DNA from 2 places in the Curtobacterium sp. SP.BCp genome. Region 2 is predicted to be linked to the other one. Evidence: riboswitches for the same ligand, from Rfam matches in the RefSeq annotation. Region 2 holds a riboswitch; the other holds the start of a gene.
What was found. Region 2 has a riboswitch for thiamine pyrophosphate ahead of thiM (hydroxyethylthiazole kinase). Riboswitches for the same ligand answer to the same signal wherever they lie in the genome.
Positions count from the first base shown of each region.

Region 1 (4,496 bases), 390 kb from region 2:
GACGATCATCGACCGTGCGGGCACGTCGAGCGCGGTGCCGGCGTCGAGGACCTCTTCGCGGGCGCCAGGGTCGGCCGTGTCGATGCGGACCGTCCAGCCGGGCGCGTACTCCTCCGGCGGCAGGGTGAACGTGACGACGCCGTCGTGCGCGTTGAAGTACGTGATGAACGCGACGTCGCTCACGCGTTCACCACGGGCGTCGCGGCCACGGATGCCGTCGCCGTTGAGGTACATGCCGACGCTCTTGCCGAAGCCCGAGTCCCAGTCCTCCGGGTCCATCGCCTCGCCGGAGGGGGTCAGCCAGACCACGTCGGGGAGCGGTTCGCCCTCACCCCGGCGGACCGGGCGCCCGTTGAAGTAGCGCGTCCGTCGGAAGGTCGGGTGGTCGTGCCGCAGCTTCACGACGTCGGCCGTGAACTGGACGAGGTCGTCGTCGGCGTGCTCCCAGTCGATCCAGCTGATCGCGGAGTCCTGTGCGTACACGTTGTTGTTGCCGGACTGCGTGCGCCCGAGTTCGTCGCCGTGCGCGATCATCGGCACGCCCTGGCTGAGCAGCAGCGTCGCGAGGAAGTTCCGCCGCCGCTGGAGCCGCAGCGCGGTGATCTCCGGGTCGTCGGTCGGACCCTCGACCCCGGAGTTCCACGACCGGTTGTGGCTCTCGCCGTCGTTGTTGTCCTCGCCGTTGGCCTCGTTGTGCTTCTCGTTGTAGGCGACGAGGTCGTACAGCGTGAAGCCGTCGTGCGCGGTGATGAAGTTGATGCTCGCCTTGGGCGTCCGGCCGTCGTGCTCGTAGAGGTCTGCCGAGCCGGAGATCCGCGACGCGAACTCGCCGAGCGTCGAGGGCTCCCCGCGCCAGAAGTCACGGACGGTGTCGCGGTACTTGCCGTTCCACTCCGACCACTGCGGCGGGAAGTTGCCGACCTGGTAGCCGCCGGGACCGACGTCCCACGGCTCGGCGATGAGCTTCACCTGCGAGACGATCGGGTCCTGCTGGACCAGTTCGAAGAACGCCGCGAGCCGGTCGACCTCGTAGAACTCCCGCGCGAGGGCGGCCGCGAGGTCGAAGCGGAAGCCGTCGACGTGCATCTCCGTCACCCAGTACCGCAGGGAGTCCATGATGAGCTGCAGCGAGTGCGGGTGCCCGACGTTGAGCGAGTTGCCCGTGCCCGTGGTGTCCATGTAGTACCGCTTGTCGTCCTCGACGAGGCGGTAGTAGGCGGCGTTGTCGATCCCGCGGAAGGACAGCGTCGGGCCGAGGTGGTTGCCCTCTGCCGTGTGGTTGTAGACCACGTCGAGGACGACCTCGATGCCCGCGCGGTGCAGTTCGCGCACCATCGCCTTGAACTCCTGCACCTGCTGCCCGCGGTCGCCCGAGGACGAGTAGTGCGAGTGCGGCGCGAAGAACCCGATGGTGTTGTAGCCCCAGTAGTTCGACAGCCCCTTCTCCTGCAGGGTCGAGTCGTTCACGAACTGGTGCACGGGCATGAGTTCGAGCGTGGTCACCCCGAGGCGCTGCAGGTGCGCGATCACGGCCGGGTGCGCGACGCCCGCGTACGTGCCGCGCTGCTCCTCGGGCACGTCCGGGTGGGTCTCGGTGAGCCCCTTGACGTGTGCCTCGTAGATCACCGTCTCGCCGTAGGGGATCCGCGGTGCGCGGTCGCCCTGCCAGTCGAAGAACGGGTTGATCACGACGCCCTTCATCATGTGCGGCGCCGAGTCCTGGTCGTCCGTGGAGTCCGGGTCGCCGAACGTGTACGAGAACAGCGCCTGGTCCCAGTCGATGTCGCCGCTCGTCGCCTTCGCGTACGGGTCGAGCAGCAGCTTGTTCGGGTTCGCGCGCAGGCCGTTCGCGGGGTCGTACGGGCCGTGCACGCGGAAGCCGTACTCCTGCCCCGGCCCGATGTTCGGCAGGTAGGCGTGCCACACGTAGGCGTCCACCTCGACGAGGTCGACGCACTCCTCGGTGCCGTCCTCGTCGAAGAGGCAGAGCTCCACGCGGTCCGCGGTCTCGCTGAACAGGGCGAAGTTCGTGCCGCTGCCGTCGTAGGTCGCGCCGAGCGGGTACGGGTTGCCGGGCCAGGTGTGCAAGCGGTCCTCCAGGTGTGGGTTGCGCCAACATATCGGCGCCACCCCTCCACGTCCGCAGACAAGCCCCAGCGGTGGATGAACACCCCGTGCTCGCCCGCCTGTGGAGGGAGCGCCGAGTAGCCTCGCGCGCATGGCCAACATCGTGACGCAGATCGCAGACAAGGTGCGCCCCGCCGGGGTCAGCACGAACTACGGGGAGCCCGTCGAGGTCGGCGACCAGACGCTCATCCCGGTCTCCATCGCCTGGTTCGGCTTCGGCGGCGGCGGGGACGACGAGAACGGCGGCGGCGGTGGCGGTGGCGGCACCTCGATCCCGGTCGGCGCCTACGTCCGCCGCCCCGGCAAGGACCTCGAGTTCGAGCCGAACCTCATCTCCCTGCTCGCGGTGAGCATCCCGGTGATCTGGGTGACCGGCACGGTCCTCCGCAAGCTGGTGCGGGTCCTCAAGAAGTAGCGGACGACGGCCTGGAGGCACGTGGCGGGCCCGCCACCCCTCCCTCGCAGGCTCGGTCGGCGCGGCCCGCGTGCCGCTGGCGCGTCACCGCTGAGCGGGCCGCGCCAGGCCGTCTCATGCGCACCACGCGCAACGCGAGCGCAGCGCGCAGTACACTGCTGGCACACACACGGGAGTCCGGTCACCGGGCTGAGAGGGAGCGAACGGCGCTCCGACCGTCGAACCTGATCCGGATCATGCCGGCGCAGGGAGGAGTCACCACCATGCCTTCGCGCATCCAGTCAACCGTTCCGTCCACCGGCCAGACGGTCCCGGCCCCCAGGCGCTCGCTGCGCTGGCGGGTCGTCGACATCGTCGTGGCGAGCGTCCTCGCCGTCGCGCTCGGCGTCGTCTTCAAGGTCTGGGAGTTCCCCTACGAGCCACTCAGCGCGGCCATGAAGCTCGTGCTCCCGGGCACCCAGGCGCTGTTCGGCGGTGTCTGGCTGCTCGCCGGGCCCGTCGTCGCCATCGTCGTCCGGAAGCCCGGCGCCGCGCTCTACGGCGAGATCGTCGCCGCGTCCGTCGAGGCCCTCTTCGGTACCCAGTGGGGCTGGGGCACGCTCGAGGCCGGACTCGTGCAGGGCCTCGGCGCCGAACTGGTCCTGGCACTGTTCCTGTACCGCGTGTACCGCCTGCCGGTCGTCGCGCTCGCCGGGGCCGCCGCCGGCCTCGCCCTCGGCATCAACGACTCGATCCTCTGGTACCCCGGCTACGCGCTCGGGTTCAAGGTCGTCTACATCGTCTGTGCGGTCATCTCCGGCGCGGTGATCGCCGGGGTCGGCTCGTGGTTCCTGGTCCGGGCACTCGCCCGCACCGGTGTGCTGTCGTCCTTCGCCGCCGGACGCGAGCACAACCGGCGCGCCGACCGGTGACCAGCGGCACCCGGATCGCCTTCGCGGGCTGGGGCTGGCGGTACCCGGAACGCGCCGAGTGGGCGGTCCGCGGCGTCGACCTCGTCGTCGAGCCCGGCGAACGGGTGGCGGTCGTCGGACCGTCCGGCGCCGGGAAGTCCACGCTCCTCCGAGCCGTGGCCGCCGTGCTCCCGGACGAGCCCGACGCGACCGACGACACCGCCGCCGAGGTGGAGGGGACCCTGCTCGTCGACGGCACCGACCCGCGCGACGCCCGCGGCCGGGTCGGCCTCGTCATGCAGGACCCCGAGGCGCACACGGTCATGTCGCGCATCGGCGACGACGTGGCGTTCGGCTGCGAGAACGCCGGCGTGCCGCGCGCGGAGACCTGGGAACGTGTCCGGGACGCCTTGGAGGTCGTCGGCCTCGACCTGCCGCTCGACCGCAGCACCGCGCAGCTCTCCGGCGGGCAGCGGCAGCGACTCGCTCTGGCCGGGGTGCTCGCCATGCAACCCGGCGCCCTCGTGCTCGACGAACCCTGCGCCAACCTCGACCCGTCCGGCGTCGAGCAGGTCCACGCCGCCGTCCGTTCCCTGCTCGACGCCACCGGGGCGACCCTCCTGGTCGTCGAGCACCGGATCGGCACCTGGCTCGACCTCGTCGACCGGCTCGTGCTGCTCGAACCGGGCGGTGGGGTGGTCGCGGACGGGGCTCCCGACACGGTGCTCGCGAGGCACGGAGCCGCGCTGACCGCTGCCGGGGTGTGGGTGCCCGGTGCCGAGCCCGGCCGGGGGAGCGCCCGGCACGACCGTCCCGGAACCGCGACGGAACTCCTCCGCGCCGCACGCCTCGGGACGGCGCGCGGCCGGCGACAGCCCGTCGGGAGGGGCATCGACCTCGCGGTGCGGTCCGGGAACGTCGTCGCCGTCACGGGGCCGAACGGCATCGGCAAGTCGACGCTCGGCCTGACGCTCGCCGGACTCCTCCGGCCCACGGACGGCACGCTGACGGCCGCACCGGAGCTCGCCGGGGACGCCGGCGCCGGCACCGCCCCGCACGCGTGG
Region 1 is NZ_CP194338.1:1,055,821-1,060,316, forward strand. It holds gene glgX (glycogen debranching protein GlgX) at 1-2,088, opposite strand, end outside; gene ACRQ4C_RS05255 (hypothetical protein) at 2,219-2,542, shown strand; TPP riboswitch at 2,702-2,811, shown strand; gene ACRQ4C_RS05260 (ECF transporter S component) at 2,806-3,453, shown strand; gene ACRQ4C_RS05265 (ABC transporter ATP-binding protein) at 3,450-4,496, shown strand, end outside.
Region 1: it holds a riboswitch for thiamine pyrophosphate, as region 2 does, so the genes downstream of both, ACRQ4C_RS05260 (ECF transporter S component) here and thiM (hydroxyethylthiazole kinase) in region 2, are expected to answer to the same signal.

Region 2 (4,496 bases):
AGGGTTCTGAGGTGGCGTTCGTACGTCCGGAGGTAGTGCACGTCCTGCGCGAGGTACGCGTCGAACACGGGGGGCGGCAGCGTCCCGTCGGCCAGACGACGGAGGAACTCCCCGGCCAGGGTCGCCTCGCGGACGTCGGCGACGTCCTCCCACCACGTCCGGGTCCACGGGACGGGCGGCAGCGCGGCCCGCGTCGCGGCACCGTGGTCGACGGGGCCGTTCCCGGCGCCGACGTCGAGCGCGTCGGCGTGCTCGAGCGCGGTCGTGAGCCACCGTTTGGCTGCCCCGACCGCGAGCTCCCAGTCACCGTGCCGTGCGGTGAGCGTGGCGATCGCGCTCGACAGGGAGCAGCCGGTGCCGTGGGTGTTCGCCGTTCGGATCCGCGGTCCGCGGAAGACTCGCGAGCTCCCGTCCGGGGACACCAGTACGTCGTCGGACGTCGGGCCGTCGTCGTGCCCGCCCTTCGCGAGCACGAGTACGTCCCAGGTCCGGGCCACCAGGGCTGCGTCGTCCGGCGCAGCGTCGCCGTCGGCGGTGGCCCCCGCGCCGGTCGTCCGCCGCGCCAGGTCGGCGAGCACCCCGAGCTCCGCCCGGTTCGGCGTGAGCAGGTCGGCGTGCGCGAAGAGGTCGGTGAGCGCGGCCTCGGCGTCGACGGACAGCAGTCGGTCGCCGCTCGTCGCCACCATCACCGGGTCCACCACGACGACCGGCGGTCGGTGCTCGGCGAGCCATGACGTGACCGTCGACACGACCTCGGCCGTCCCGAGCATCCCGACCTTGACCGCGTCGATCGTCACGTCGTCCGACACCGCGTCGAGCTGCTCGCGCAGGAACGTCGTCGCCGGGAGGTGGACGGCGCGCACGCCGGTGGTGTTCTGCGCGACGAGCGCGGTCACGACGCCCATGCCGTAGCCGTCGTGGGCGGCGATCGCCTTGAGGTCCGCCTGCAGTCCGGCGCCGCCCGTCGGGTCGGTCCCCGCGATCGACAGGACCCGTGGGACGCTCACCGGACACCGCCCTGGAGGCGCGGTGCACCCGGCCGGTCAGCTCCGGTCCGCCAGGCGGTCACGTACGCGGCAGCGGCCGCCCCGGGGTCGGCAGCCGCGCAGATGCCGGAGACGACGGCCACCCCCGCCGCTCCGGCGGCGCGGAGCGGCGCGACGTCGTCGAGGGTGACGCCGCCGATCGCGACGCACGGCAGCCCGGTGACGGCGGCGATCCGGGCGAACCCGTCGACGCCGAGCGGCGCGGGGTGGTCGGGCTTCGTCGTGGTGGGGTGGACGACGCCCACACCGAGCAGGTCGACCGTCCCGGCCGGCAGGGCAGCGACGGCCGCGAGGTGCTCCGGCGTGTTCGCGGTCAGGCCCACGTGGGCCGCCGGTCCGAGCAGGGCACGCGCGGCGGTCACCGGCACGTCGGACTGGCCGAGGTGCACGCCCGCGACGCGGTGTCCGGCGTGCCGCGCGGCGAGCACGACGTCGAGCCGGTCGTCCACCACCACCGTCGCCCGGTCGCCCACCGCATCGGCCACGGCGGCCGCCAATCCCGTGAGGCCTCGCGCCGAGGCATGCTTGTCCCGCACCTGCACGGTGCGGACCCCGGCGGCGACCGCGGCCCGGACCACACCGAGGACGCCGAGGCCGTGCCGTCCGGCCAGTTCCGTGTCCGTCACGAGGTACACGCCGAGGCCGTCTCCCGCCGTGCGAGCAGCCGCGGTCACCGCTCGCTCCGAGCCGGCACGGCAGGGGTGGAGTCCGCCGTGCCCGTGCCGTCCTCGGTGGACACGCGGGAGCGTTCCACGAGGTCCTCCGGTGTGAGGGACGCGAGCCGGTCGAGGAACAGCGGCTGGAACGTCCCCGGACCACCGGCGTCCCGGGCGGCCAGCTCGGCCGCCACCGTGTACGCCACGGTCGCGGCCACGGCGGCGTCGCCGGGGTCGGCGGTGACCGACGCGAACGCGGCGACCACCGCACCGAGCGCGCACCCGCCGCCGGTGATCCGGGTCAGCAGGTCCGTCCCGTTCGCGACCCGCACGACGGTCCCGTCCGGGGCGACCACCAGGTCGACCGGACCGGACACCGCCACGGCGCCCACGCGCCTCCCGGCCGACGCTCTCGCAGCGGCCCTCGCGTCGTCCGTGGTGGCCGTCGCGTCGGTCCCTCGGCCTCCGGCCGCGCCGTCGAGCAGGGCGAGCACCTCCGAGGCGTTGCCCCGCAGGACGGTCGGCCGCAGGGCCAGCAGCTCGTGCGCGAGCGCGGTCCGGACGGGGAGCGCCCCGACCGCCACGGGGTCGAGCACCCACGGCGTCCCGGCGTCGACGGCCGCGGTCGCCGCCTCGACGGCGGCGTCACGGGTCTCCTCGTGCGGTGTGCCGGTGTTCACGAGCAGCGCGTCGGCGACCCGGGCGAACGGACCGGCCTCGGTGCGTACGTCGACCATGGCGGGGGAGGCCCCGACCGCGAGGAGCACGTTCGCCGTCACGTTCTGCACCACGGTGTTCGTGACGCACTGGACGAGCGGGGCGCGGGCACGGACGGCCTCGAGCAGGTCGGCGCACCGGAGCACGAGGTCCGGCGCAGCGGTGGTGGGTACGGGCGCAGCAGTGCGCATGGACGATCCCTTCGCGAGTACGAGCTCGAGCAGGTTCGACGGGTGTGATCTCAGCCGCGGTCGCGGCACCCCGTGTCTCGATCGTCACCGTACACGACGCTCCGTGACCCACGGCGGTCACACGGACAGCCGTGTGTGGGAAGGTGGACCGGTGCCCGACGTCCCTGGTGTGAACCGCCTCCCCGGTGTGGACGGCACCACGCCGCCCGGGCCGCCGCCGGGCCCCCGCGACCCCGGTGATGCGTGGGCGATCGGCCCCGACGGCACCAAGGCGTGGGGACGCTTCGGCGCGGCGGGCCTCCTGGTCGACGACGGCTCCGGACGCGTGCTCCTCCAGCACCGCGTCGAGTGGAGCCACCACGGCGGCACCTGGGGCATCCCCGGCGGCGCCCGGCACCAGGGCGAGGACGCGGTCTCGGGCGCCCTCCGCGAGTCCGCCGAAGAGGCAGGTGTCCCCGAGGAGGGCATCGACCTCCGACACACCGCGGTCCTCGACCTCGGGTTCTGGACCTACACGACCGTCGTCGGACGCGCCTCCCGGCAGTTCGAACCGGTGATCGCCGACCGTGAGAGCCTCGCGTTGTCCTGGATCCCCGTCGGCGAGGTCGCGGACCTCCCGCTCCACCCCGGCTTCGGTGCCTCCTGGCCGGCGCTCCGCGCGTCCCTCGACACCTCGCCCCGGGTCGTGGTCGACGCCGCCAACGTCGTCGGCAGCCGACCCGACGGTTGGTGGAAGGACCGCGCCCGCGCCGCCGCCCGGCTGGTCGACGGCGTCAGGGCGCTCGCCGCGGACGGCGTCGCCTCGGCCGAGCTCGACCTCCCGTTCGCCCACTGGTGGCCGCGCTGGACGGTGGTGCTGGAGGGCGACGCCCGGGAGGCACGGCTCGCCCCCGACACGTCCCCCCGCCCCGTCGACGTGGTGCGGGCAGCGGCGTCGGGTGACGACGCGATCGTCGCCGCCACCCAGCAGGCACTCGCTGACAACGACGCGCCCGTGCTCGTCGTCACGGCGGACCGGGAGCTGCGCTCCCGGGTCGAGGCGCTCGGCGCCGGCGTGCGCGGCCCGGCATGGCTACGCGACGCGCTGCCGCGCTGACGTGCCGCACTGACCTGCCGCACTGACCCGTCCTGCTGTCCGGCCGCGCTTTCCGCGCCGCGCGACGTCCAACCGTGCGGACTCTCGACACGGGGCGCGCCGTCCGGAGGGCTCAGCACGGCCGCGGACGCGACTTGGGTCTGCGCGTTGGCCGATCCGGTTCGCGAACGTCGGGGATCGTGCACCGGATCGGCCACTCGCGGAACGGAACGTCCCGTCGCACCGCACCTGCCCGCACTCGGCGACCCACCGTCGGACGAGGGGCGGCGCGCTCAGGCCGGGATGTGCCTCCCGGACGACACCGCGATCGCGACCCACGAGACCACGCCGAGCGCGACGACCACGGCGAGGACGACCGGGACGGCCACGAACCCGGCGACCGCCGCGATCACGGCGGGCGCGAGGAAGCCGGCGTACGCCGCGGCGTAGAAGACGCCGGTCAGCCCGGCGAGGTCGCGCGTGCCGGCGATCCGCTGGACCTCGAGCAGTGACGACACGAGCGCGAGGCCGATGCCCACGCCGATGACGACGTTCGCGCCGAGACCGATCCACACGGACTGCAGGGCGATCGCGAGGGCGACGACCGCGATGCCGACCGTCATGAGTGCCACCGCCACGGCGAGGCCCCGCGCGGAGGTCACGGAGTGCACGCGCTTCGCGATCGGCTGCACCGCGCTGGAGACGCCGAGGGCGATCACGGTCGCTGCGGTGGCGAACACGAGCCCCCACGTGCCGGTCGCGTCGGCGAGCTGCGTCGGCAGGTAGCCGTAGCCGATCGCCGCCGAGCCGA
Region 2 is NZ_CP194338.1:1,441,306-1,445,801, forward strand. It holds gene thiD (bifunctional hydroxymethylpyrimidine kinase/phosphomethylpyrimidine kinase) at 1-1,007, opposite strand, end outside; gene thiE (thiamine phosphate synthase) at 1,004-1,720, opposite strand; gene thiM (hydroxyethylthiazole kinase) at 1,717-2,610, opposite strand; TPP riboswitch at 2,599-2,693, opposite strand; gene ACRQ4C_RS07060 (NUDIX domain-containing protein) at 2,762-3,706, shown strand; gene ACRQ4C_RS07065 (MFS transporter) at 3,979-4,496, opposite strand, start outside.